Regions from separate parts of the Actinomadura sp. NAK00032 genome, predicted to be linked through region 3. Evidence: riboswitches for the same ligand, from Rfam matches in the RefSeq annotation. Region 3 holds a riboswitch; each other region holds the start of a gene.

What was found. A riboswitch is a leader RNA that binds a small molecule or an ion and turns the genes downstream of it on or off. The one in region 3 is predicted to bind cyclic di-AMP.
Region 1: linked by a shared signal. The riboswitch ahead of HUT06_RS03095 (NlpC/P60 family protein) and the one ahead of HUT06_RS17805 (CHAP domain-containing protein) in region 3 are both predicted to bind cyclic di-AMP.
Region 2: linked by a shared signal. The riboswitch ahead of HUT06_RS36150 (C40 family peptidase) and the one ahead of HUT06_RS17805 (CHAP domain-containing protein) in region 3 are both predicted to bind cyclic di-AMP.

The regions. Positions count from the first base shown of each region.
Region 1 is NZ_CP054932.1:622,280-630,047, forward strand. Features, by position in the region: gene HUT06_RS03080 (DUF4396 domain-containing protein) at 1-599, shown strand, start outside; gene HUT06_RS03085 (BlaI/MecI/CopY family transcriptional regulator) at 650-1,030, shown strand; gene HUT06_RS03090 (M56 family metallopeptidase) at 1,017-2,051, shown strand; cyclic di-AMP (ydaO/yuaA leader) riboswitch at 2,154-2,301, shown strand; gene HUT06_RS03095 (NlpC/P60 family protein) at 2,307-3,356, shown strand; gene HUT06_RS03100 (TMEM165/GDT1 family protein) at 3,680-4,264, shown strand; gene HUT06_RS03105 (TetR family transcriptional regulator) at 4,590-5,177, opposite strand; gene HUT06_RS03110 (aldo/keto reductase) at 5,312-6,238, shown strand; gene HUT06_RS03115 (NADPH:quinone reductase) at 6,294-7,319, shown strand; gene HUT06_RS03120 (IclR family transcriptional regulator) at 7,612-7,768, shown strand, end outside.
Region 2 is NZ_CP054932.1:7,871,652-7,879,419, reverse strand. Features, by position in the region: gene shc (squalene--hopene cyclase) at 1-31, shown strand, start outside; gene ispH (4-hydroxy-3-methylbut-2-enyl diphosphate reductase) at 28-1,566, shown strand; gene hpnH (adenosyl-hopene transferase HpnH) at 1,563-2,567, shown strand; partial or broken gene HUT06_RS45720 (SAM-dependent methyltransferase) at 2,642-3,037, shown strand; gene HUT06_RS45715 (SAM-dependent methyltransferase) at 3,120-3,449, shown strand; gene HUT06_RS36150 (C40 family peptidase) at 3,436-4,173, opposite strand; cyclic di-AMP (ydaO/yuaA leader) riboswitch at 4,182-4,324, opposite strand; gene HUT06_RS36145 (metalloregulator ArsR/SmtB family transcription factor) at 4,692-5,480, shown strand; gene HUT06_RS36140 (hypothetical protein) at 5,556-5,876, opposite strand; gene HUT06_RS36135 (hypothetical protein) at 6,232-6,768, shown strand; gene HUT06_RS36130 (glycoside hydrolase family 16 protein) at 6,865-7,768, opposite strand, start outside.
Region 3 is NZ_CP054932.1:3,805,517-3,813,284, reverse strand. Features, by position in the region: gene HUT06_RS17810 (CDP-glycerol glycerophosphotransferase family protein) at 1-723, opposite strand, end outside; gene HUT06_RS17805 (CHAP domain-containing protein) at 967-1,719, opposite strand; cyclic di-AMP (ydaO/yuaA leader) riboswitch at 1,730-1,887, opposite strand; gene HUT06_RS17800 (PP2C family protein-serine/threonine phosphatase) at 2,342-4,204, opposite strand; gene HUT06_RS17795 (hypothetical protein) at 4,418-5,092, opposite strand; tRNA gene HUT06_RS17790 (tRNA-Pro) at 5,330-5,403, shown strand; gene HUT06_RS17785 (hypothetical protein) at 5,369-5,665, opposite strand; gene HUT06_RS17780 (hypothetical protein) at 5,658-5,876, opposite strand; gene HUT06_RS17775 (TfuA-like protein) at 5,955-7,388, opposite strand; gene HUT06_RS17770 (YcaO-like family protein) at 7,388-7,768, opposite strand, start outside.

The sequences.
Region 1 (7,768 bases), 3.2 Mb from region 3:
CCGCCCAAGACCGAGAAGGACCCGCCCACCACAGCGACCAGCACCCACCCGGCCACACCCACCACGCTGCAGACGAGCAGGGCCGTCCCTCAGGCGGCCATGCGGGCGGCCACGGCGGACATGTAGGCGGTCACGGGGACGGGCATGGCGGCGCGGCGGGGGCGGTGTCGTGGGGGATGGCGGCTCAGGCGACGCTGCACTGCCTGACCGGCTGCGCCATCGGCGAGGTGCTCGGCATGGTGATCGGGACGGCGCTGGGGTGGTCGAACGCGGCCACGATCGTCCTGGCGGTCTTCCTCGCGTTCGTCTTCGGCTACGCGCTGACCATGCGCGGCGTCCTCAAGGCGGGGTTGACGCTGCGCGCGGCGTTCGGCGTGGCACTGGCCGCCGACACCGTCTCGATCGCGGTCATGGAGGTGCTGGACAACGCGGCCATGGTGGCGATCCCAGGCGCGATGGAGGCCGGCCTGGCGGACCCCCTGTTCTGGGGCGCGCTCGCCATGGCCTTCTTGCTCGCGTTCATTGTCACCACGCCGGTCAACCGGTGGATGATCGGCCGCGGCAAGGGCCACGCCGTCGTGCACCAGTACCACCACTGACCCGGCGCACGGTCGCTCCGGCACAATGTGGGCAGGACGGAGGTGAGCGCGTGGCCGGACTGGGCGGGTCGCTCGAACGCTCCATCATGGACGTCCTGTGGAGGGCGCCCGAACCACTGCGGGTACGGGAACTACTGGCGAAGCTGAACGAAGACTCCGACAAGGGGCTCGCCTACAACACCGTGCAGACCGTTGCCGAACGCCTGGCACAGAAGGGGCTCCTGCGGCGCACCCAGGACGGGACGGCCTTCCGCTACGGCCCGACCCGCGCGCGGGAGGAGTACGCCGTCGAGCTGATGCTGGACGCGCTGACCGACGCCCCCGACCACGGCGCGATCCTCGCCCGCTTCGCCGAGAGCGTCCCCGCCGAGGACGCCCGCCACCTGCTGGACGCCCTGCGGCGCCGGACGTCCGACGGTGACGAGGCATGACCCCGTGATCTTCCTGGTCGGCGCGCTCATCGCCTCGGCGGCCCTGCTGGGGTGCCTGGCCGGGCCGGTCCTCGACCGGATCCGGGGCGGCGCCCTCGGCCCCCGGACGGCGGTGGCCTGCTGGACGGCCGCGCTCGCGGGCACCGTCATCGCCAGTTCCGGAGTCGTCGCGGTCGCGCTGATCTCGCCGCCGGGGCCCGCCCACGGACTGCTGACGATGCTGCGCGACTGCCTGCCCCACCACGGGAGCGAGGCGATGATCATGGCGGCCGGTGCCAGCCTGGTGCTGCTGACCGCCTGCGGAGCGAGGCTGGCGCGCGGGGCGTCGCGCCTGGTCCGCGCCCTGCGGCACCGCCGCCGGCACTGGGAGATGCTGCACCTGGTCGCCCGGCAGCACGCCGGCCACGCGGACGTCCTCGTACTCGACCACCCGGCGCCCGTGGCCTACTCGCTGTCCGCGCGCCGCCGCGCGATCGTGCTCAGTACGAGAGCCCAGGACGTGTTGAGCGCCGCCGAACTCGGAGCCGTCCTCGCCCACGAGCGAGCCCACCTCCGCCAGCGCCACCACGCACTGCTGCTCGTCTTGGACGTGGCACATGCCCTGCTCCCGTGGCTGCCGACCGTCCGCCGCGCCAGAGCACGACTACCGCTGCTCCTGGAAATGGCAGCGGACGACACAGCGGCGCGCACCCACGGACCACAAACGCTCGTCCAGGCCCTATGCAGACTCACCCCGAACGCACTCGCAACCCCCGGCTCCCTATCGGCCACCGGCCCCCTCCCCGCCCCCGGGCCGCTCGGCACCTCGGGGGTGGGACTCGGCGGGGGCGGCGGCTTGGGCGCGGTAGGGGGCTCGGGGGCGGACGGACTGGCGGCGCGCCTGCGGCGGTTGGAATCCGGCGAACCGGCGCAGCCGCGTGGACTGTTCCGGGTGGTGGCGCCGCTGTTCGTGGGCGCGGCGGTCGCGGGCCCGCTCACTGGCGCCGCCCTTGCGGTCGGCCGGCTGGCGGTGCTCTGCTGATGCGGCTGGGGTGTTTGCCGTAATCCGCGCCTTGAGTGGCGAATGAAGCGGCTATCTCCTACGCTGCGTAGGAGCCATGGTGACGAGCCCCCGCCGGGGGCGGCGATGGCGACGCCGAATCCTGCGGCCCACCGGCCGCGGAACCGGGGACCCGATCTCCACCGGGGTGAATCCGCTCCCTCTGCGGGGCGGTAGGGCGACTCTGGCCCGAACCCGTCAGCTGACCCGGTAGGCGGCACAGAGGAGGACGACCGCATGCAGCGACGCGCTGCCGTCATCGGCACGCCGAAACGCCGCACCCGCACCCCCCGAACCGTCACGGCATGGGCGGTATCGGCCGCCGTGGCCGCGGCGCTCCTCGCACCGGCGCCCGCGTCCGCCGCGCCCGAGCCGTCCCGCCGGGAACTCACCGCGCAGCAGAAGAAGCTCGCGGACGACGCCGAGAAGCTCAGCGAGCAGTACAACGGGCTGCGGGAGCGGCTGAAGCAGGCCCAGCGCGCCGCCAAGGTGGCCGAGGGCAACGCCGTCCGCCAGAAGAAGGCACTGGACGACGCCCGCACCAGGATCGTCAAGCTCGCAGCGGACAGCTACAAGAACGGCCCGGCCGACCCTGCCGTCGCCTTCGCCTCCGCTAAGGACCCGCAGAGCGTCCTGGACCGATCGGCGACGCTCAACTACTTCGCCCGCCAGGACGGCGACCGCGTCGCCCACCTGCTGCAGACGATGCAGGCCGCCGAACGCTCCCGCAAATCGGCCGAAGCGCGCGCGAAGCAGGTGCGCGAACTCACCGACGAGGCCAAGAAGAAGCGCCGGGAGCTCCAGACCAGGCTCAAGAAGGTCGAAGCCAAGCTCGGTGTCGGCACCCCCATCCGCGGCAACGGCGGTCCCATCCCCGACGTGGACCCCGCCGGCGCCTCGGCCAAGGCGATGACCGCCGTCCGGGCCGCGCTGAACCAGCTCGGCGTGCCCTACTCCTGGGGCGGCGGCACCGCGTCCGGCCCGTCCTACGGCACCGCGCAGGGCGCCAACATCAAGGGCTTCGACTGCTCCGGCCTGACCCTGTACGCCTACGCCCAGGTCGGGATCAACCTCCCGCACTACACCGGCGCCCAGTACAACGCGGGCACGCACGTGTCCGAGTCCCAGCTCAGGCCCGGCGACCTGGTGTTCTTCCACAGCGACCTGCACCACATGGGGCTCTACATCGGCGGCGGCAAGATGGTCCACGCCCCGCAGACCGGCGACGTCGTCAAGATCAGCCCGATCGCCGGACGGTCCTTCGCCGGCGGCGTCCGCGTCGCCTGACGCGCTCTCCGCGGACCGGCGTCCCCGGGGCGGCGGGGACGCCGCCGTCCGAACCGGGTCGATTGCCCTGCCGGACGTTTTGGCTACACTGGGCCCGGCGAAGGGGAGTAGTCCTGTAACACCGCTGGTCGACACGCTGGACGTCCTTGGACGTCCCGGCCACCGGGCCCCGCACCGGGGTGGACGAGACCTTCGGCCACGGCATGACGTGGCCCGTACGACCGTGCGGGCCGTCCGATCGTGCCGGGCCGAGTGGTCCTCCCGTCGCCCGCCCAGGGTGCCGGCCGAAGTCCGCGGCCCGGCCCCGGCAGAAGGCACCGCCCATGACCCTGGACCCGCTCGCGATCCTCACCGCCTTCGGCTTGATCTTCCTCGCCGAGCTGCCCGACAAGACGATGTTCGCCTCGCTGGCCATGGGCACGCGCATGCGTCCGCTCTACGTGTGGTTCGGCACGTCCACGGCGTTCATCGTGCACGTCGCGATCGCCGTGGGCGCCGGCAGCCTGCTCAGCCTGCTGCCGGGCATGGCCGTCAAGCTCGTGTCGGCCGCCCTGTTCGCCTTCGGCGCCATCATGCTGATGCGCGGCGGAGGCGACGACGACGATGACGACAAGGCGGGCCAGGCCATCACGCGGTTCTGGCCGTCCTACGTCGCCGCCTTCACGGCCGTGTTCATCAGCGAATGGGGCGATCTGACCCAGATCACCACCGCCAACCTGGCCGCCACCAACGGATGGCTGCCCACGGCGATCGGCTCGGCGGCCGCCCTGATGTCGGTCTCGGCCCTGGCCCTCCTGGCGGGCCGCTTCATCGCCAACAGAGTCCCGCTGAAGACCGTCCAGCGCATCGGCGGCCTGTGCATGGCGGCCCTGGCCATCTGGACCCTGATCGAAGCCTTCACCATGTAACCCCCGAACCGCGTCCGAACCAGAAACACCAACCCCCCAACCACCAGAACAGCCCTGAGAAACGGTCATCAAGCCCGCATGCCCGGGACCGGCTGATGCGCGCGTCATCGTCGTTCGCCTGGTCCTGAGCGCATCGGCCGCCGGATCGGTTCGGCGGGTCGGCCGCCGATTCGGTCTCCGGGACGGCCTCCGGGGGCGGCCTCCGGGGGCGGCCTCGGGGCGGCCGCCGGCGGGGCGCGGGGCCGACCGTTACGCGGGCCGGTTGATCGCGGTCACCTGCGACCGGCAGGGGTTCTGGTGCCGGGCAGTTGAGTCTTGCGGCGGGCTAGTGGGATTGAAGGCCGGTGAGGATCAGGGAGATGACGGCCTCGGACTGCGCTTCGGTTTCGGGGGAGTTCCACTCTGCGGCGTGGGTCGGGTCGTGGAAGCGGGTGGTCGCGTCGAGGACGGCTCGCGCGAGTGCTTCCGGGTCGCCGGGTGTGAAGGTGCCGGTGGTCATGCCGTCGGCGACGATGGCGCGGACCTCGGCGAGGAGGAAGTCGACGTGGGCGGAGGAGACGGCGCTGTGATCCGCCGCCAGCACCCGGAAGGTGGCGAAGAGTTCCGGGTCTTCCCGTGCCTTCGTCCACTTCATGGCGAACATGGTGGTGAGCAAGAGGTGCAGCCGGTCGGGCGGGGCCAGGCCCGAGGCTCGGACCGTCGCGGTGAGCTGGTCGCGCACCCGATCGAGCCAGCGCCGTATCACGGCCTCGCGCAGTGCTGCCTTGGACGGGAAGTGCCGGTACACGCTGCCGTGGCTCACCCCTAGGAGCCGCGCGACGTCGAGCACGGTCGTCTTCTCCGGACCGTGGCGGCGCAGCACCTCTTCGGTGGCCGACACGATCGTCTCCGCGTTGAGCGGGCCTCCGCGCATCAGATCTCCCCGTGCCTCTACGGGCGCGAACGTACGGCAACGCGCTGACGGATGTCAAAGTCTGTCAGTCTGTCACTGATAGTTCGAGTGACAGATATTGACATCTGTCATTTGATGTTCGTACGGTGCAGGGCATGGAGACACCGGATGGACGTGCGCTCAGCACTGCGACCGCGTCGTTCGCGGGACGCACCGTGTCCCGCGTCGGTTACGGCGCGGCCCAGCTCGACCGCCTGCGCAGCAGCCCCGGCGACGCCGTCGCGCTGCTGCGCCGCGCGGTCGAGCTGGGCGTGGACCACGTGGACACCGCCGACTTCTACGGCTTCGGCTTCGCCAACGCCGTGATCCGCGAAGCCCTGCGCCCGGAGGACGGCGTGCTGGTCGTCACCAAGGTCGGCGCCGCTCCCGACCCCGACGGACGCCTGCCGCTGCGGCTCGCGCAGCGGCCCGAGCAACTGCGGGCGAGCGTGGAGGAGAACCTGCGCGGCCTCGGCGTCGAGCGGCTCCCCGTGGTCAACCTCCGGCGCCTCGACACCGGCCCCGGGCTGCGTCCCACCGGGGACCAGGTGGTCGACCTCGACGACCAGCTCGCGGTCATGACCGCTCTCCGCGACGAAGGCAAGATCGGCGCGATCGGCCTGAGCAGTGTCAGCCTCGCCAACCTGCGCCGCGCCCTGCCGGCGGGCATCGTCTGCGTGCAGAACGCCTACAGCGTCGTCTCCCGTGACGACGAGGCCATGCTGAGTCTCTGCACGTCCGAGGGCATCGCGTGGGTGCCGTTCTTCCCGCTCGGCGGGGCCTTCCCCGGCCTTCCCAAGGTCACCGAGGAGCCGGCCGTCCACGCCGCGGCCGTGTCGCTGGGCGTCACGCCGTCGCAGGTCGGCCTCGCCTGGCTGCTGCACCACGCCCCCAACGTGCTGCTCATCCCCGGCACCGCCGACCCCGCCCATCTGGAGGCCAACATGGCGGTCGGTCAGATCGCCTTCGACCAGGCCACCCGCGCCGCTCTCGACGCCATCGAATCCCGCTCCAGCGAAGTCCCGATCGGCCAGGCCGGATGACCATGGGAGCGATCATCTGCCGCGCCAACGGCGGCTCCGATGCCATGGAGGAGGCGTGAAGGCGATCGTCTATCGCGCCAACGGTGGCCCGGACGTCCTCCACCTCGTTGACCGCGATGTGCCCGTGCCCGGACCCGGCGAGGTGCGTGTCCGGGTCGCCGTGTCCGGGGTCAACCCGGCCGACTGGCAGGCCCGCTCCGGTGCCCCCATGAAGTTCCCCGAGGTCACACCCCATCTGGATGGAGCCGGTGTGATCGACGCCGTCGGCGCCGAAGTCGACGGGAGCCGGGTCGGGCAGCGGGTCTGGCTGTTCATGGCCGCCGCTGGGCGGCCCACCGGCACCGCCGCCGAGTTCACTGTCGTGCCCGCCGAGCAGGCCGTCCCCCTGCCCGGCGGGGTCGCGTTCGACGCCGGCGCGGCGCTCGGCGTCCCCGCGCTCACGGCGCACCGCGCGCTCACCGTGGCCGAGGACGGCCCGCGCCGCCTGCGGCCCGGTGCGCTGGACGGCCGGGTGGTGCTCGCCGCGGGCGGTGCCGGGGCGGTCGGGCACGCGGTGATCCAGCTCGCCCGCTGGGCGGGCGCCACCGTGGTCAGCACGGTCAGCGGCCCGGAGAAGGCCCGGCTCGCCACCGCCGCCGGTGCGCACCACGTGGTCAACTACCGCGAGGGCGATCCGGCCGCCGCGATCCGCGAGATCGCCCCGGATGGCGTCGACATCGTCGCCGAGGTGGCGCTCGGCGCGAACCTCGCTCTGGACTTGGCCGTCCTGCGCACGCGCGGCACGATCTCGACGTACGCCAACGACGGTGGCCAGCCGGTGAATGTCGACGTGGTGCAGAACATGGTGCTGAACACGCGCTTCCAATTCCTGGTGCTCTACACGGCCGGCCAGGATGTGCGCGCCGCAGCCGCCGAAGACGTCGCCGCCGCCGTCCGCGACAACGCCCTGCCGGTAGGTGAGGAGCACGGCCTGCCGCTGCTGCGTTTCCCCCTCGCCCGCACTGCCGAAGCCCACCGAGCGCTGGAAAACCGCGCCGTCGGCAAGATCCTGGTAGACGTCCCCCAGTCCACCCACCCCTAGGCAAGGTCTTGGTGGACGTCGTCAGTTCCCTCTCTCCCTAGGCAAGGTTCTGGTGGGCATCCCACTCCACCCTGCGCCGTTGGCGAGGTTCTGGTGGGCGTCGTTTGCTCCGGCCGTCTCTTGGCATGTTGGGGCCATGTCAGCCTCCGGGCTGCCTGGTTGGGGTGGGGGATTGCAGGGGGTTTGGGGTCGTAGCATGGCGGTTGACTTGGGAGTTTGACGGGATTCCGGATGCGGGAGGGGGCCCGTGGACAAGCCGTTGAAGACCCCGCCTCCGTATGCCGTGGCGAGTGTGGACAACGCGTTGCGGATCGCGGCGATGCTTCAGTTGGAAGGGCCCATGACCGTCACCGAGGTGGCGGGGCGGCTCGGGGTCGCGGTGTCCACCGCGCATCGGTTGCTGGCGATGCTCGTCTACCGGGACTTCGCCGTGCAGGACGCGGATCGGT
Region 2 (7,768 bases), 4.1 Mb from region 3:
ACTCGGCCGGTACCTGGACGGCTCCTCATGACACGGCTCCTCGTGTGCGCGGCGCTGGGCATCGAGGCGCGCGCGCTCAAGGGGGACAACGGCGGAGGGGACAACGGCGGAGGGAGCGACGGCGAAGGGGACGACGGCCTGCGCGTGGTCCGGACGGGGATGGGGCCCGCCAAGGCGCGGGCCGCCGCCCGGGGGCTGCCGGAGCACGACGCGCTCGCCGTCGTCGGCTGCGGCGGCGCCCTCGACGACCGGCTCCGCCCCGGCGACCTGTTTGTGGCCACCGAGGTCAGGGGCCCGTCCGGGACGGCGCCGGTGCCGTGCCCGACGGCGGAGCCGCTCGCCGGGCTGCTGGAGCGGACGACCGGCGCGACCGTCCACCGCGGGCCGCTCGTCACCCTCGACCACATCGCGACCGGCGCCGAGCGCGCCGACCTCGCGGCCGACGGGGCGCTCGTCGCCGACATGGAGTCGGCGGCGCTGGCCGAGGCGGCGGGCGACCGGCCCTTCGCGGTGGTCCGCGCGATCGTCGACACGCCGGGCCGCCCGCTGGTCGGCCCGGCCACGCTCACCGGCGGGACCGCCGCGCTGCGCCGGCTCCGGGCCGTGGCCCCCGCGCTGCGCGCATGGGCCGCCGCGGCCGGTCCGCGCCGGCTGCTGCTCGCCGGTCCGCGCTCGTTCTGCGCCGGTGTGGAACGGGCCATCGAGATCGTGGAGCGGGCGCTCGACATGCACGGCCCGCCCGTCTACGTGCGCAAGCAGATCGTCCACAACACCCACGTCGTGGACGAGCTGAGCGCGCGCGGCGCCGTGTTCGTCGACGAGCTGGACGAGGTCCCGCCCGGCGCGGTCACGGTGTTCTCCGCGCACGGCGTCGCGCCCGCCGTCCGGGACGAGGCCGGGCGGCTCGGGCTGCGGGTCGTCGACGCGACCTGCCCGCTGGTGGCGAAGGTGCACGCGGAGGCCCGCCGGTTCGCCGCGTCCGGCCACCTGGTCGCGCTGATCGGGCACGCCGGGCACGAGGAGGTCGAGGGCACGCTCGGCGAGGTGCCGTCCTCGACGGTCCTGGTCGAGACGCCGGCGGACGCCCGGTCGCTGCCCGCGGACCGGCCCGTCGCCTACCTCACCCAGACCACCCTCGCCGCCGACGAGGCCGGCGAGGTGGCGGCCGCCATCACCGGCCGGTTCCCGGACGCGGTCGGCCCGCACACCGACGACATCTGCTACGCCACCACCAACCGGCAGCGGGCCGTCGCCGGCGTCGCCCGCGACAGCGACCTCGTCCTCGTCGTCGGGTCGGCCAACTCGTCCAACTCGCTCCGCCTCGTGGAGGTCGCCGAGGCGCACGGCACGCCGGCGGTCCTGGTCGACGGGCCCGCCGACATCCCGCTGGAGCGGCTCCGAGGCGCCCGTGCCATCGGCCTGACCGCCGGGGCGTCGGCGCCGCCGTCCGTCCTGGACGCGGTGGTCGACGCGCTGCGCGGCCTTGGGCCGGTCGGCGTCGAGGAGCGCACGGTCACGGTGGAGACGACCGAGTTCACCCTGCCAAAGGAGGTCCGGACACAATGAGCATGCCGCTTCGCCAGAGTCTTCGCATCGGGGGCTACATCCTCCGCAACAAGCTGCGCGGCAGGGACAAGTTCCCGCTGATCGTGGAGCTGGAACCGTTGTTCGCCTGCAACCTCGCCTGCGCCGGCTGCGGGAAGATCCAGCATCCCGCCGACACGCTCAAGCGGCGGATGCCGGTCGAGCAGGCCGTCGCCGCCATCGAGGAGTGCGGGGCGCCGATGGTGTCCATCGCGGGCGGCGAGCCGCTCATGCACCCGCAGATCGACGAGCTGGTCGGCGAGCTCGTGAAGCGCAAGAAGTTCGTCTTCCTGTGCACCAACGCGCTGCTGATCCCGCGCAAGCTCGACAAGTTCAAGCCGTCGCCGTACTTCGCGTGGGCCGTGCACATCGACGGCTTGCAGGAGCGGCACGACGCGTCGGTCTGCAAGGACGGCGTCTTCGAGGACGCTGTGGCCGCCATCAAGGAGTGCAAGCGGCGCGGGTTCCGCGTCACGACGAACACGACGTTCTTCAACACCGACACCCCGCAGACCGTCATCGAGGTGATGAACTACCTCAACGACGACCTCAAGGTCGACGAGATGATGATCTCGCCGGGGTACGCCTACGACAAGGCGCCCGACCAGGAGCACTTCCTGGGCGTCCAGGAGACCCGCGAGCTGTTCCGCAAGGCGTTCGCGGACGGCAACCGCAAGCGCTGGCGGCTCAACCACTCGCCGCTGTTCCTGGACTTCCTGGAGGGCAAGGTCGACTTCCCGTGCACGGCCTGGGCGATCCCGTCCTACTCGCTGTTCGGGTGGCAGCGCCCCTGCTACCTGATGTCGGACGGCTACGCGCAGAGCTACAAGGAGCTGCTGGACGAGACCGACTGGGACTCCTACGGCCGGGGACGCGACCCGCGCTGCGCGAACTGCATGGCCCACTGCGGCTACGAGCCGACGGCGGTGATGGCGACGGTCGGTTCGCTGAAGGAGTCGATCAGGGCGATGCGCGACACCTGACCGACCTGAGTGAAACGCCCGGAGAGTGGGGATTGGCCCCAACTCTCCGGGCGTAACGATCTACCATTGCGGCCATGGCGGACGAGTGGCCTCCGGCCGAGCTGGACTTCGACAAGCCCACCATCGCGCGCGCGTACGACGCGCTCCTCGGTGGCAAGGACAACTTCGCCGCCGACCGCGCGCTGGCCGACCAGACGGCCGCGCTGATCCCCGGCCTGCGCGAATCCGCGGTCGAGAACCGCAAGGTGCTCGTCCGGGGCGTCCGCTACCTGGCCGGAGAGGTCGGCATGGACCAGTTCCTCGACCTCGGCAGCGGACTGCCCACGCTCGAGAACACCCACGAGGTCGCCCAGCGCGAGAACCCGGACGCCCGCGTCGTCTACGTCGACATCGACCCGCTGGTCTCCGTCCACGGGCGGGCGATCCTGGCGAACGACGACGTCACGCGGGTGATGGTCGGCGACGTCCGCGACCCGGCGGCCGTCCTGTCGGACCCCGCCGTCGACGGCTTCATCGACTTCTCCCGCCCGGCCGTCCGTCATGATGGTCGGGATGCTGCACTACCTGTCGCCGGACGTAGTGGACGGCGTCGTCGCCGCCTACCGCGACGTCCTGGCTCCGGGCAGCCACCTGTTCATGACGTCCCTCGTGGACACGGGCCTGCCCCAGCAACAGGAGCTGGCCCGCATCACACGAGAGAACCTGGAAGAGGGCTGGGCGCGCACGCCCGCCGAGATCGAGGCCCAGTTCGGTGACTTCGAACTGGTCGAACCCGGCGTGACCTACACGGCCCTGTGGCGTCCCGAAGGCCCGGTCGACCCGGACCACCTCGCTCCAGGGGAGCAGCTCGGGATGGCCGGCGTCGCCATCAAGCGTCGCTGAGCTTCTTCGGCCGGTAGGCCTTGTACTCGCTGCCCGAGTCGAGCCCGTAGTCGCGCGTCCGGTAGTCGGTGCCGTACCGGCCGCGCTGCTCGAACGCCCAGTAGGACGTGTGGGCCTTGTTGGCCCACTTCTCGAAGATGACGACATGGCGCGTCGTGTTGGTGCCCTCGGCGTCCATCACGAGGTCGCCCTTCTTGAGCTCCGACATCTTGATGCGCTCGGTGAAGCGCGAGGACGTCAGGCCGACGGTGTTCGGCCCCGGCTTCGCCAGCCCGAGGGTCATCGCCACGAAGCCGGAGCAGTCGGTGCGGTAGCCCTTGTGGTAGTCGGTCTGGCTGTAGGGCACGCGGTCGCCGCTGTGCGGGTTCCAGGTCTTGGCCCGCGCGATGACCTTCGACCGCTCGTCGGTGGTGTCCGTCTTGGCGGACGTCGCGGAGCCCTTCTCCGGGTCCTTGCCCGGCTCCGGGTCGGCGGCGCGCTGCTTGGGGATGCTCTGGACGGAGGCGACGGACGTGCCCGACTCGGACGAACCGGCCGTCGCCTGGAGGGTCGTGGCGGCCACGCCGATCGCGGCCAGGCCGAGGATCGCGCCGTTGGCGCGCGGGCTCAGCCCGAAAAGCCCCGACTTCTTCTTGTTCCTGCCCGTGCTGTGCTTTCCCGTGCTGTTGTTTCCCGGGCCGTGATCGCCCGCGTTGTGATTGCCCGTGCTGTGCTTGCCTGTCAAGGGGGACTCCTTGCTTCCATTGGCCGCCTACCGGGTTAGCTGACGGGTTCGGGCGTGGAAGTCGCCCTACGGCCTGCGGACAGGCCGATTCACCCCAGTGCGAGGGTGGGTCCCCGGCTCCGCGCTGCGGCGGACTCGGCGGGTGCCGCTACGAGAATGTAGAGAGCGGCGCTGCTGTTGTAGGGCCCGTTCAAGGGCGCGGGCGGCGTGCATGGGAGGTGCCGCCGGACGACGCGTGGGGCGCGCCGCCCCCACCGGCTCGGTGCCAGGTGGGACAAGAACGCCTGGTGAGCGCCTTGGCGGGGGCCAAGCTACTCGTATCACCAAGCGAAGGCAAACTCCAGCAAAATCAAACTCCCAGCTCAGCGCCCCGAAGGCGGTTGCGGCAAGGCAATGCGCGCGTCCGGGGCGGCCGCCGCGGGACGCTGTCCTCGACAGGTCGAGCGCAGCCCTTGAAGTGCAACCAGATGGTTGCCTATCCTGGTGCCGAGTCGACCGGGAACGAGGAGTCGCCGAGCATGGACGAGGTCTTCCGGGCGCTGGCCGATCCCACCCGGCGCAAGCTGCTGGACCGGCTGAACGAGCGCAACGGGCAGAGCCTGCGCGAGCTGTGCTCGGGCCTCGGCACCAGCCGGCAGGCGGTCAGCAAGCACCTGTCCGTGCTGGAGGCCGCCCAGCTGGTGGTGGCGGCGCGGCGCGGCCGGGAGAAGCTCCACTACCTCAACGCCGCGCCGATCAACGCCATCGCCGAGCGCTGGATCAGGCGCTACGACCAGGAGCGCGCCAACGCGCTCACCGATCTCAGAACGGCATTGGAGCAGCAGCCGATGGACGGCAACGACGCTTTCGTGTACACGACCTACATCAAGTCCACGCCCGAACGGCTCTGGGAGGCCCTGACCGACCCGGCCTTCACGCGCCGCTACTGGGGCGTCGGCTTCGAGACCGACTGGAAACCGGGCTCGGAGATGACCTGGGAGGAGGGCGGCCGGCGCACCGGCGACCCCGAGCAGGTCGTCCTGGAGTGCGAGCCCGGCCGCCGGCTGTCCTACACCTGGCACACCTTCACCCCGGAATGGGCGGAGGGCGCCGGAGTGGGCGAGGACGTGCTGGCCGAGCTGCAGGCCGAGTCCCGCTCCAGGGTGACCTTCGAGATCGAGCCGCTCGGCGAGATGGTGAAGCTCACCGTCGTCCACGACGGCCTCGACGCCGGAGGCGCCCTGCGCGGCATGATCGGCCAGGGCTGGCCCGCGATCGCGGCGAGCCTGAAGTCGCTGCTGGAGACCGGCGCCCCCCTGCCCGCGTAGCGGGACGCGCCGCATGGGAGAGGGCCCGCGACCGGGCGAATCGGGTCGCGGGCCTTTGCCGTCGGGCAGGGCGTCCTATGCCTGGGAGAGCGCGTAGAGAATGAACAGGACGCAACAGAGGGTCACCGCGGCCATCGCGGCGAAGTAGGCGCCCGCCTTGCGCCGTCGTCCGACCGCCGCCGCGACGAGACCGGCGACCGGCGCGAGCGCGGCGCCCCCCAACCCGGCCCAGAACAGCGCCACGGCGGCCGACCTCCCGACGACGTTGCCCGAGGCTCCGTCGACCAGCGCGAACCCGACTCCGAGAGCCAGCGGGAAGGCGAGCCACCAGGAGGTCATGCCGACCACCACCCAGGACACGACCCGGCCCGAACCGGAGTGATCAGCAGTCGACATGCTCGCATCCTAAGCGGCCGATGGGGCCGGGGCCGAGCTACTCGATCACCAGGGGACCGACCAGGGACGGAAGCCGGGGGGACGGAAACCGGGCGGGGACGGAAGTCAGGGCGGGGACGGAAGTCAGGGCGGGGCGGAAAACGGGTGGACCGAAACCGGGGGCGGGGCTGAAACCGGTGGACGGAAAGCGCCGGGGAGTAAGTCCGCACTTCTGCTCGTTGGGCCCCGGTACGGCGGCTCACGATGTGCGGCGCGGTCATCGCAGATGATCAGCAGACCATTCTGGACGCCATGGCCTAATTGCGATATGTCAGAGTATGATCACCCGGCGGATCCCGGGTTCAGGGAGCATTCGATGACACATCGGAAAGCGGCCGTCCGCGGCCTTCTTCTCATCGCGACCGCGATGCTGGGCGCCGCGGCCTGCGGCGGCGGTGCGGACGACGACGGCGAGGTCGGCGCCGCCCCGGCCGCGACGCGGCCCGTGCCGCCGAGCCCGGCGGAGACGACCGAGCCGCCCGACACCGATCCCGGCGCCGAGCCCGGCATCCGCGGCGCCCGCGCCGCGCTGCAGGCGTTCCTGCGGGGGCAGGCGGCGGGCGACACGTCCGTGTGCCGGTACGTGGTCGAGGACGGCGACTTCGTGAACGGCCCCGCGCTGAGAGGCGACTGCCGCAAAGGGGTGAAGGACACCCCCCATCTGCTGCGGCCCCGGGAACGGCTCGCGCTGCGCCGGGTCCTGGCCACCGGCGGCAAGATCACCGAGCGCGACGAGGCGGTGCTGCCCTTCTCCGGGCTGCGCTGGACGGACGGCCACCTGGCGGAGTCGGCGCTCCAGCCCGAGTTCGTCCTGCGCCGCAACGGCGAGGGGATGTGGCAGATCGTCCGCTGACGCACCGGCGGGCCGGCCTTCCGGAGACCCCGTGGCCGGAAGGCCGTGCCCGGCCGGCGGCCTTCGCCGCGTCCCGTCGCCCCGAGGGCGCCGGGATCAGGCGCCGTACATGCGGATCCAGTCGATCTCGAGGGTCGCGTCGCGGCCGGTGTCGATGCCGCGCGCGGTCAGCTTCTTCAGCTCGGGCATCCAGTCGAGCTGGATCGCCTGGCCCATCGCGCGCGGGGGCTGCACGTCCTGCCTGGTGGTGTGGAAGTGGCGGCGCCCGTCCACATACCCGTTGATTTCCTTGGGGGTCCACTCGAGCGCGAACGTGTGCCACGTGGTGAGGTCGACGTCGGCCCGGCCGTCCAGGCGGCCCGAGTTGCCCTCGCGGCCCTTCTGCTCCGCCCCCTTCCGCTGGTCGAAGTGCAGGAAGAAGTTGGCGCCCTTCCGGAGCCCGTCGTCTCCGTAGGTCTCCATGTAGTCGATCTCGCCGCCGCCGCCCTCCGGCGCCGTGCCGCCGCCGCCGTTGACGGGCCACAGCAGCACGTTCGCGTTGTAGCAGGCGCAGGCGCGGTTCATCCGCAGCCGCGCCTCCCAGCGGCCGTACTTGCGGTCGCCGTTGCGCCAGCCGAGCCCGCCGGTCGTCCCGTCCGGTGTGCCGGTGATCCGCAGCGCCCCGTTCCGCACGGTGACCGCCTCGGGGCTGCGCCGCCCGTTGCCGGCGTGCCCCTCGCCGTCGTACAGCTCCCACGCCTCCCGGTCGAGGCGCCCGTTGAACTCGTCGCGCGCCAGCGGACGCCCCCAGCCGTACCGCTGCGCCGCCGTCGCCGCGCCGGCGGCGCCGCCGGTCTTCTCGGCGGCGCGGTCGGCCTCGGCGGAGGCGCGGGGGGTCGGCCGAGCGCTCCGGGGGGCCGCGGAGGGACCCGGCTCCCCGGCGGGAACCGGGTGGAACTCGGCCGCCGCGCCCGTGCGGCCGATGTCGGCGGAGCTCTCGTGCAGGGCGGCGAACGCCGAG
Region 3 (7,768 bases):
CTCCAGCCGGTCGGCGAAGTTGGCCGGGTCCGCCCGCCGGTTGGAGATCGACGGCGCGCCCGTCCGCCGCCGGACGAGCCAGCGGTAGACGCGGTGCGGGATCACCGCGGTCCGCTCCGCCGCCAGGTAGGCCTCGGCGGTGAACAGCAGGTCCTCGTAGTGCAGCCGCTCGACGAACCGCAGGCCGTGCTCCTCCAGGAAGCCGCGCCGGTACGCCTTGTTGGTGGAGAGGGTGTCGTAGAGGAGGTCGGGGTTCTCGCGCAGCGAGCCGTACACGGCGCTGCGTTCGTACAGCCACGGGTACCAGGGGCGGACGCGCCCCTTCGCGCCTTCAGGCAGGTCCAGGAAGACCCGCTCGCACAGCCCGGAGACCAGGTCGGCGCCGGTGTCCTCGGCGATGGCGAGCAGGTTGAGGCAGGCGTGCCGGTCCAGCAGGTCGTCGCTGTCGAGGAACATCACGTACCGGCCGGACGAGGCGTCCACGCCGGCGTTGCGGGGCCGGCCGCAGCCGCCGGAGTTGACCGGCAGGTGCACCGCCCGGACCCGGCCCGGCCGCGCCGCGGCGAGCCGCTCGGCGACCTCCCCGGTGCCGTCGGTGCTGGCGTCGTCGACGATCACGGTCTCGACGCCGCCCAGGGACTGCTCCAGCGTCGAGGCGACCGCATGGGGGAGCCGCCGGGCGTCGTTGTAGGCGATCACCACCACGCTGACATCCGGGCGCACCCGCTCGGCCTCCCCTCACCGGTTCCCGCTCGCACCGGCCCGGCCGCCGGGAGCCGGAGGCCGGTCGGACGTTGCCAGGGATTCCTATCCAGGAACGCCCCAGTGAGGCCCAGGGGGCGTCAAAGGCTGTCATTGCTTCCCATTACCCGCCTACAACGGAGACTTAGGACACACCCTCAAGGAACGCCCGAAGGCGCCCGGCCGGAGCCGGGCGCCTTCGATCCGTACGCTCTGGGAGGCGCGTCAGGACGCGTAGTCGGGGTAGCCGTAGCCGACGACCTCGGACTTGTCGCGGACCTTCTTCTGCACCTCGTTGTCGCTGTTGCCCTCGACCGTGCTGATCTTGCCGTTGCCGTTGTCCTTCACGACGAGGCCGACATGGTCGATGTCGCCGATGCTGCCGTTCGAGCCGTCCTTCCAGTCGAAGAACACCACGGCGCCCGGCTTGGGCTTGTCGCCCCAGCGGTCGGTCTTCTTGAACCAGGTGGCGTGCTGGACGGTGTAGGCGTCCCAGCCCATGTTCTTCACGCCGGTGTGGGCCCCGACCCAGGACACGAACATGTCGCACCACTGGGCGCCGTTGTAGGCCTTGACCGAGAAGCCGCCGTCGCGCTGGGCGGTGGCCTTGGCGTGCGGGGTCGAGGTGTACCACTCGTGGAACTTGGTCTGGCCGCCCTTGCCCTCGCTGATGCCGACCTGCTTCTTGGCGAGGTCGATCACCTCGGAGGCCTTGACCGGGCGCGGCGCGACGCCCCAGCCGGCCTCGCGGGCCTCGGCCTGGGTCATGCCCGCGGACTGCTTCGACGCGGTGCCCTGCTCGGCCACCGCGGCCGCCTTCGCCTGGGCCGGGGTCTCGGCCGCGGCGCTGCCGCCGGCGAGGGGGTTGAGGACGGCGAGCCCGACGGCTCCGGTGAGCACGGCGCCCACGGCGACACCGACGGCCTTGTCCTCGGGGGAGAAGCGGTTGAGCGAAAGTCGATCGAAACGACCGGTCATGCAGGGAATCTCCTATCTTCCATGACGCCTACCGGGTTAGCTGACGGATTCGGGCATGGAAGCAGCCCTACGGCGCGGCTCTGGGTCGCGCCGATTCACCCCTGGAACATTGGGTCCCCGGCTCCGTCCGGTCGCTGTCGACCGGGACGGACTCGGCCTCGCACCGCACTCTGCGGCGCAGACTTATCGGATGTATCTCAGTGACTGATCTCTGAGGGGCGCGCATCGTCTGGCGCGCATCGCGTGCGGATTCCGCTCCGCGATCCTCGGCCGTCCAGAGAACGGACGACCGGCGGCAACGCATGGGGTGCGCTGCGGGATTCCGGATAGAAGGTACCAACCTTCTGCGGAAAAGCAAACCAGGCACAAAACTCTGTCTTGCCTGCTCAAAGCCCTTCCAAGGATCCTTCAACACCGTCAGGGCGCGGCATCTTCCCGATCTTTCCCGAACTGGCCCTCAGCCCTTTGCCCATGGGCCTTACCGGCGATGACCAAAAGGTAAAGAAACCCGGGGAGCCCCGGCGGCCGCCTGCCCCGGGGCCGCCCTTCACAGGGCCCCTGGGGCGTCCTCCTGCGGTCTAGCTCACAGGCCCCGCCCACCCCGGGATCCGGGTGCGCTTCGTCACTCGACCCGCAGCGCGAACAGCGTGGTGTCGTCCGCCGCCCGGTCGTGCTCCATCCGCGCCAGGACCTCGTCCAGCACCCGGTCGGGGCGGGTCGAGCCGTCCCGCAGGATGCCGGTGAGGCGCTCGATGCGCTCGTCCAGGTCGGCGTCCCTGCGCTCCACCAGGCCGTCGGTGTAGAGGAACAGCATGTCCCCGGGGTCGAGCTCGGTGGTGATCGTCGTGTACTGCCAGCCGGGCATCGCGCCGAGCATCGGGTCGCGGACGACCTCCAGCGGCGCCGCCCACCCGTCCCGGACCAGGATCGGCGGCGGATGGCCCGCGCACGTCCACTCCAGCACCCGGCGGGCCGGGTCGAAATGCCCGACGATCGCGGTGCCCGTCGCCGGCGGGTCCATGTTGCCGACCAGCTCGTTCAGCCAGCCCACCAGCCGCCCCGCCGGCTCGCCCGTGCACGCGAGGCCCAGCAGCCCGTTCCGCGTGCGCGCCATCGCGGCCGCCGCCGGCAGCCCGTGCCCGGCCGCGTCGCCGATCGCGAACACGGCCCGCCCGTCCGGCAGCACCCGCGTCGCGAACCAGTCCCCGCCGATGCGGGCGGTGCTCTCCGCCGCCAGGCTGCGCAGCGCCACCGACAGGCCCGGCAGCTCCTCGATCTCGTCCTCGTCCGGCAGGATCGCGCGGCGCAGCGTCACCGCGACCCGCCGCTCCTGCGCCGTCCGCGCCTGCTGCTTGAGCATCTGCCGCCGCGTCTCGGCCAGCGCCCGCTCCACCCCGCGCCGCCGGGTGATGTCCTGCGAGACGATGTTGATCGAGACCGGCAGCCCGGAGTCGCCCAGCACCGGCTCGGCGAACAGCCACAGGTGCCGCGGCGTCCCGTCCGGCGCGATCACCCGGTGCTCGGCCTCCACCGGCTCCTTGCGGGAGAACATCGTCTGGACGGCCTCCTCCATCAGCGGGAGGTCGTCGTCCGCCACGACCTTCGGCAGGTCGTGCGGCATCGGCGGCACCTCCTCGGGGTCGAGGCCGTAGTTGGCCAGCATCTGCGGCGTCCAGTCCGCCTCGCCGGTCGCGAGGTCCCACTCCCCGAAGCCGATCAGCGCCAGCCGCTCCACCCGCTCCATCCGCCGCGCGACGCGGTCCTCGGCGAAGTGGTACCGCCACGTGACGCACACCCCGGTCGACACCCGCACGCACCGCACGCTCATCCGGGACGAGCGGGACAGCCCCCGCTGCGCCGTGGTGTAGGAGAACGAGTCGCGCTCCAGCCGCGTCCCCGTCTCCCACACCTCCACGTACTCCTCGAACAGCCCGCTGAGGACCGCCCCCGGATCCGTGCGCAGCAGCCGGAGCCCGGTCAGCTCCTCCCTGCCGCGCCCGAACATGTCCTTGGCCACACCGTTGAGATCGGCGTACAGGAAGTCCGCCACAGCCCCATCGGGGCCCATGACCGGCACCAGGTGGGCGCAGGAGTCGAGCGTCCCGTCCAGCAGCGCCCGCGCCAGGGCGTCGTCCCCCACCTCGGCGAGGATCTCCGCATCGCCCGCCGTGTCCTCCGCCATCACCCGGCGCAGGACCTCCTCCGCCTCCGACAGCACCGCCTGGCGCTCCGCCGCGCCGCCCTCGTCCCGCGGCGCGCGGCGCCCCGCGAGCACGGCCCCGACCGGCCCGTCCCCGCTGTCCTTGACCAGCAGGGACGCCGCTTCGGCCAGGTCCATCTCCAGGTCGCGGGCAAGCCAGATCAGATGCTGCAGCGCCTCCCCCGGCGGGACGCCGAGCCGCCGGGCCAGCACGACCCGCGCCTCGGCCAGCACCGCGCGGTCGTGCGCGGCCCCCCGGAGGTCCTCCAGGTCCGCAACGTGCACCCCGGGCTGGGTGCCTTCCGCCTCCGCCAACCCTGTCCCCCGTTCGGCGTCACTGCCCCTGGGAGAAAAAAGCTACATACGCCAGCGAAGGACTATTCGCCCACAACCTGGTAAACAGCCCAGATCTTTGCCCGGGTTTTCCGTTCCCGCCCGAACCCCACCACTTCCGATGACCCGCTCCGCACGGAACGCTTCCCGACCGTGTGACGCCCGTCACGCCGCCCGCAGGACGTCCCTGGTCAAGGCCGTGATCCCGTTCGACGCCCGCCGGTACGACGTCCCCGCCGGCCACAGCGTCAGCACGACCACGATCTTGTCCCCCACCATCCCGGTCGTGTGCAGGACAGGCCTCCCGAGCCCGAGATCGGGCCGCACCGCCGACGGCCGCGACGGCGCCTCGAACCCCGACCACCCCTGCTTGACGGCCGCCCCGTCCGCCGCCCGCGGAATCCCGAACGTCTGGTCGAACCCATCGGAGCCCCGCGGCGTCGCCCGCCGCAACTGCTCCAGCACGAACCCGTCCACATGCCGCCACATCGTCACGACGTCCCGGGCACTCAGCGCCGTATACCCCCAGAACCCGGGCTTCTCCGCAGGCGGCGCCACCGTCTCCCGCAACCCCAGCCGCCGCACCATCCGTTCGACGATCTCGCCCTGCCCGCCCCGCCCCCAGAACTCCGTGGCCGCCCCGTCGTCACTGGACCGCAGCATCGCCTTCAGCAACGCCCGATCCGCCGCCGAGGCCCGATGCCGCTCCAGATAGTCCAGCGCGATCAGAATCTTCACCACGGAAGCCGACCGGAACACCTGCCCCGCCTGCCGCTCGACCAGCACCCGCCCCGCCCGAGCGTCGAAGACCACATAGGACGCCCGAACCCCCTCGGGCACCCGAGGCACGACCTTCCTCGGCACTCGCGTCGCCATCGTCACCTCAGGCTCAGGACTCCCGCTCACCGGCCGCGCCCCTCCCCCGCACCCGCACAGCACCCCCGCGCACAGGACCCCGCCGACCACGCCCCGCACAGACACCATCCGCCCCGCCCAACGACCGGCGGGACCCGCAATCCCGGTACGCACGACCCCGCGGACTGCGCTACAGTAATCAAGCCCGCTCAGAACGGGCACCGGGACGTAGCGCAGTTTGGCAGCGCACTTGACTGGGGGTCAAGGGGTCGTGGGTTCAAATCCCGCCGTCCCGACAGAGAAACACCAGCTCAGAGGGGCTTCGGAGATCACTCCGGAGCCCTTTTTCGATCTTGAAAGTCGATGGGGGAGCCACAAGGGGAGCCACCACCGGCCGACCCACGCCGACTCGCCCGTACCGAACACCGAGTCGGCGACCCGTGCGCCCCTGCTGATCACCGGCCGGAGCTGATGCCGGTACACCTGACCGGTGACCGCCGGGGAGGAGTGCCCGCACAGATCGGCGATCGCCTCGATGGGCACCCCGCCGTCACTCATGATCGAGACGAACGAGTGACGCAGCTCGCGCGGAGACCAGCGTCCGGCGCGACTTCTCGGTCTTGGTGTCGCCGTGAGCCCGCACCGACCGCCACACATAGATGGCGAAGGTGTCGCGGTCGAAGCCGGCCTTGGTCACCGGCCGCCATTCGGCCGCGTCGTCGATCCACGCCACGACGTGGGCCCACTGCAGCGCCCGGGCATCTGCCATGCGGCACCCGAGACGAGCGCCTCTCATCGATCGCCGACCGCGGTGGCGCGCCAAGATCGACAGAGGAGTGCCGGTTTGTCAGGCGTCGGCGCGCGGGCCTCTTGGCCGGTTGATCTGCAGGTCGATTAGGTCAGGGTTGTATCTGGCGAGAAGATGGTACGGCCGGGCGGCGGCGATCAGGACGTCTCGGGGGCCGATTCCCCGGTCGAGTGCGTGCAGGTCCAGGGTTTCAGGTGCGGCGCCCCATTGTTCGCCGATACGGGTCAGGATGCGGTCCGCTGACAACCTGTGGATATCGAAGGTGGATTGGGTCCGCCGCGCGTGCTCGTTCACCGATTTCGCGGCGTTGACGATCTTCGCCGCTGCCTGGACGACCGGCCGCCGGCGCAGCGCGTCCAGTGCCAGGCCGTCCGCGGGGGCTCCGGGCGTCAGCTGGAAGCTGCGGACCAGGAAGGTGCCGAGCTGGTCTTTCAGGGGACGCGAGTCCCGCTCGGCCGGGGACAGCCACAGGTCGAGAAAGCCCAGGTCTTCGGGCTTGCTCGACCTGTGGTCCGGGATGACGCGGCGGTGCCGCGCGTGCTCCAGCGCTCTGTCGAGCGTCGCCTTCGTGTGCCGGGTCCGGCATCTGGAGGTGCATTCTCGGCCGAGATGGTCGAATACCAGGTCCCGATAGAAGTCCGGATAGTCGCGGGCGAAGAGCTGGCATATCCGCAGGACGCTCATCTCGGCGGTCCTGCCGTCCTCGGTGTCGATGCCACGCGCCCCCAGTCGCCACCGGTGCAGGTAGACGGTGGGCGCAACGGTGACCTCGGGCACCACGGTGGGGGTGGGCGCGTGGCGGGTGCTGCTGTTGGCGCGGCCGTCCTCCAGGGTGCGCAGTTCGCCGACCAGTTCGAGTGCGTCCCGGCGTTTGAGATTGACCGGGCGGGTCGCGCACAGGTGCCGTAGCGCTTCAACGCTTGATGCCGGGATGTCTGTTTCGCGGGCGAGCCGGACGAGTTCCGGGTAGGAGCGCAGGCGGTACGGGCGCCGGGCCAGCGCGGCGATGAGGTCGCCTGCGGTGGCCCCGTCGAGGATCCCCTCATCTACGCACAGGCGCAGGGTCGCGCGGATGTTGACGAGGGCTTCGGATACCGGCTGGTACCCATCGTCCGCCGGACTGTGCAGGAGGGCCACCTCGTCGTCGGCCGTTAGCCGCCCTTGCTGGTAGTCACGGTAGATGCGGCCCACGCCGCGCATGCCGAAAATATCGAGTTCGGCTGCCCGCAGCGCGCCCATGCTGGCGGCGCCGAGGACCGTCACGCCGGCCTCGAGGAGGGCGAGGATCTCCTTGTGCCGGACGGCGCGGGTCTGGCGGAAGTAGCCGTCGATGATCCCGACGGCGTCTCCCTGCCGGGGTGCGAGTTCAAGCAGGTCACCTGCCGCAACGGGCGGGAGGACGGTGATGTCGTCCGCGGCGGGCAGGTCGGCGGCGTCCGGCAGGCTGGGGCCGACGAACAGGAACCGGGCCATCAGATCAACGCCGGTTCGCAGTCCAGGCCGGGGCAGACCACCCGTACGACGGGGATCCCCAGCCGGGAGTCGGTGTGGTCCGCGACCAGCGGAGACCGGCCGGTCAGGGACACGACGCGGGTGACGGTGGTGCGCAGGTCCTCCGCGAGGGTCTCGTGACGGACGGAAGCGATCTCGTCGTAAGAGAGCCGTCCGGCTTTCGCGGGCGGTGCGGGACGTGCGATCCGGCCCGAGACGGCACGCCGGTAGGCGCCCGTGGTGAGGTCGTCCCGAGCCCCGGCGATCTGGGCGGCGCGCGACTGCGCCGCTTCGGTCAGGGCACGGCAGAGAGCGACGTCGCGGTCGAGGTGAGCGCCGGCGCCGGCGAACAAGACCGGGAA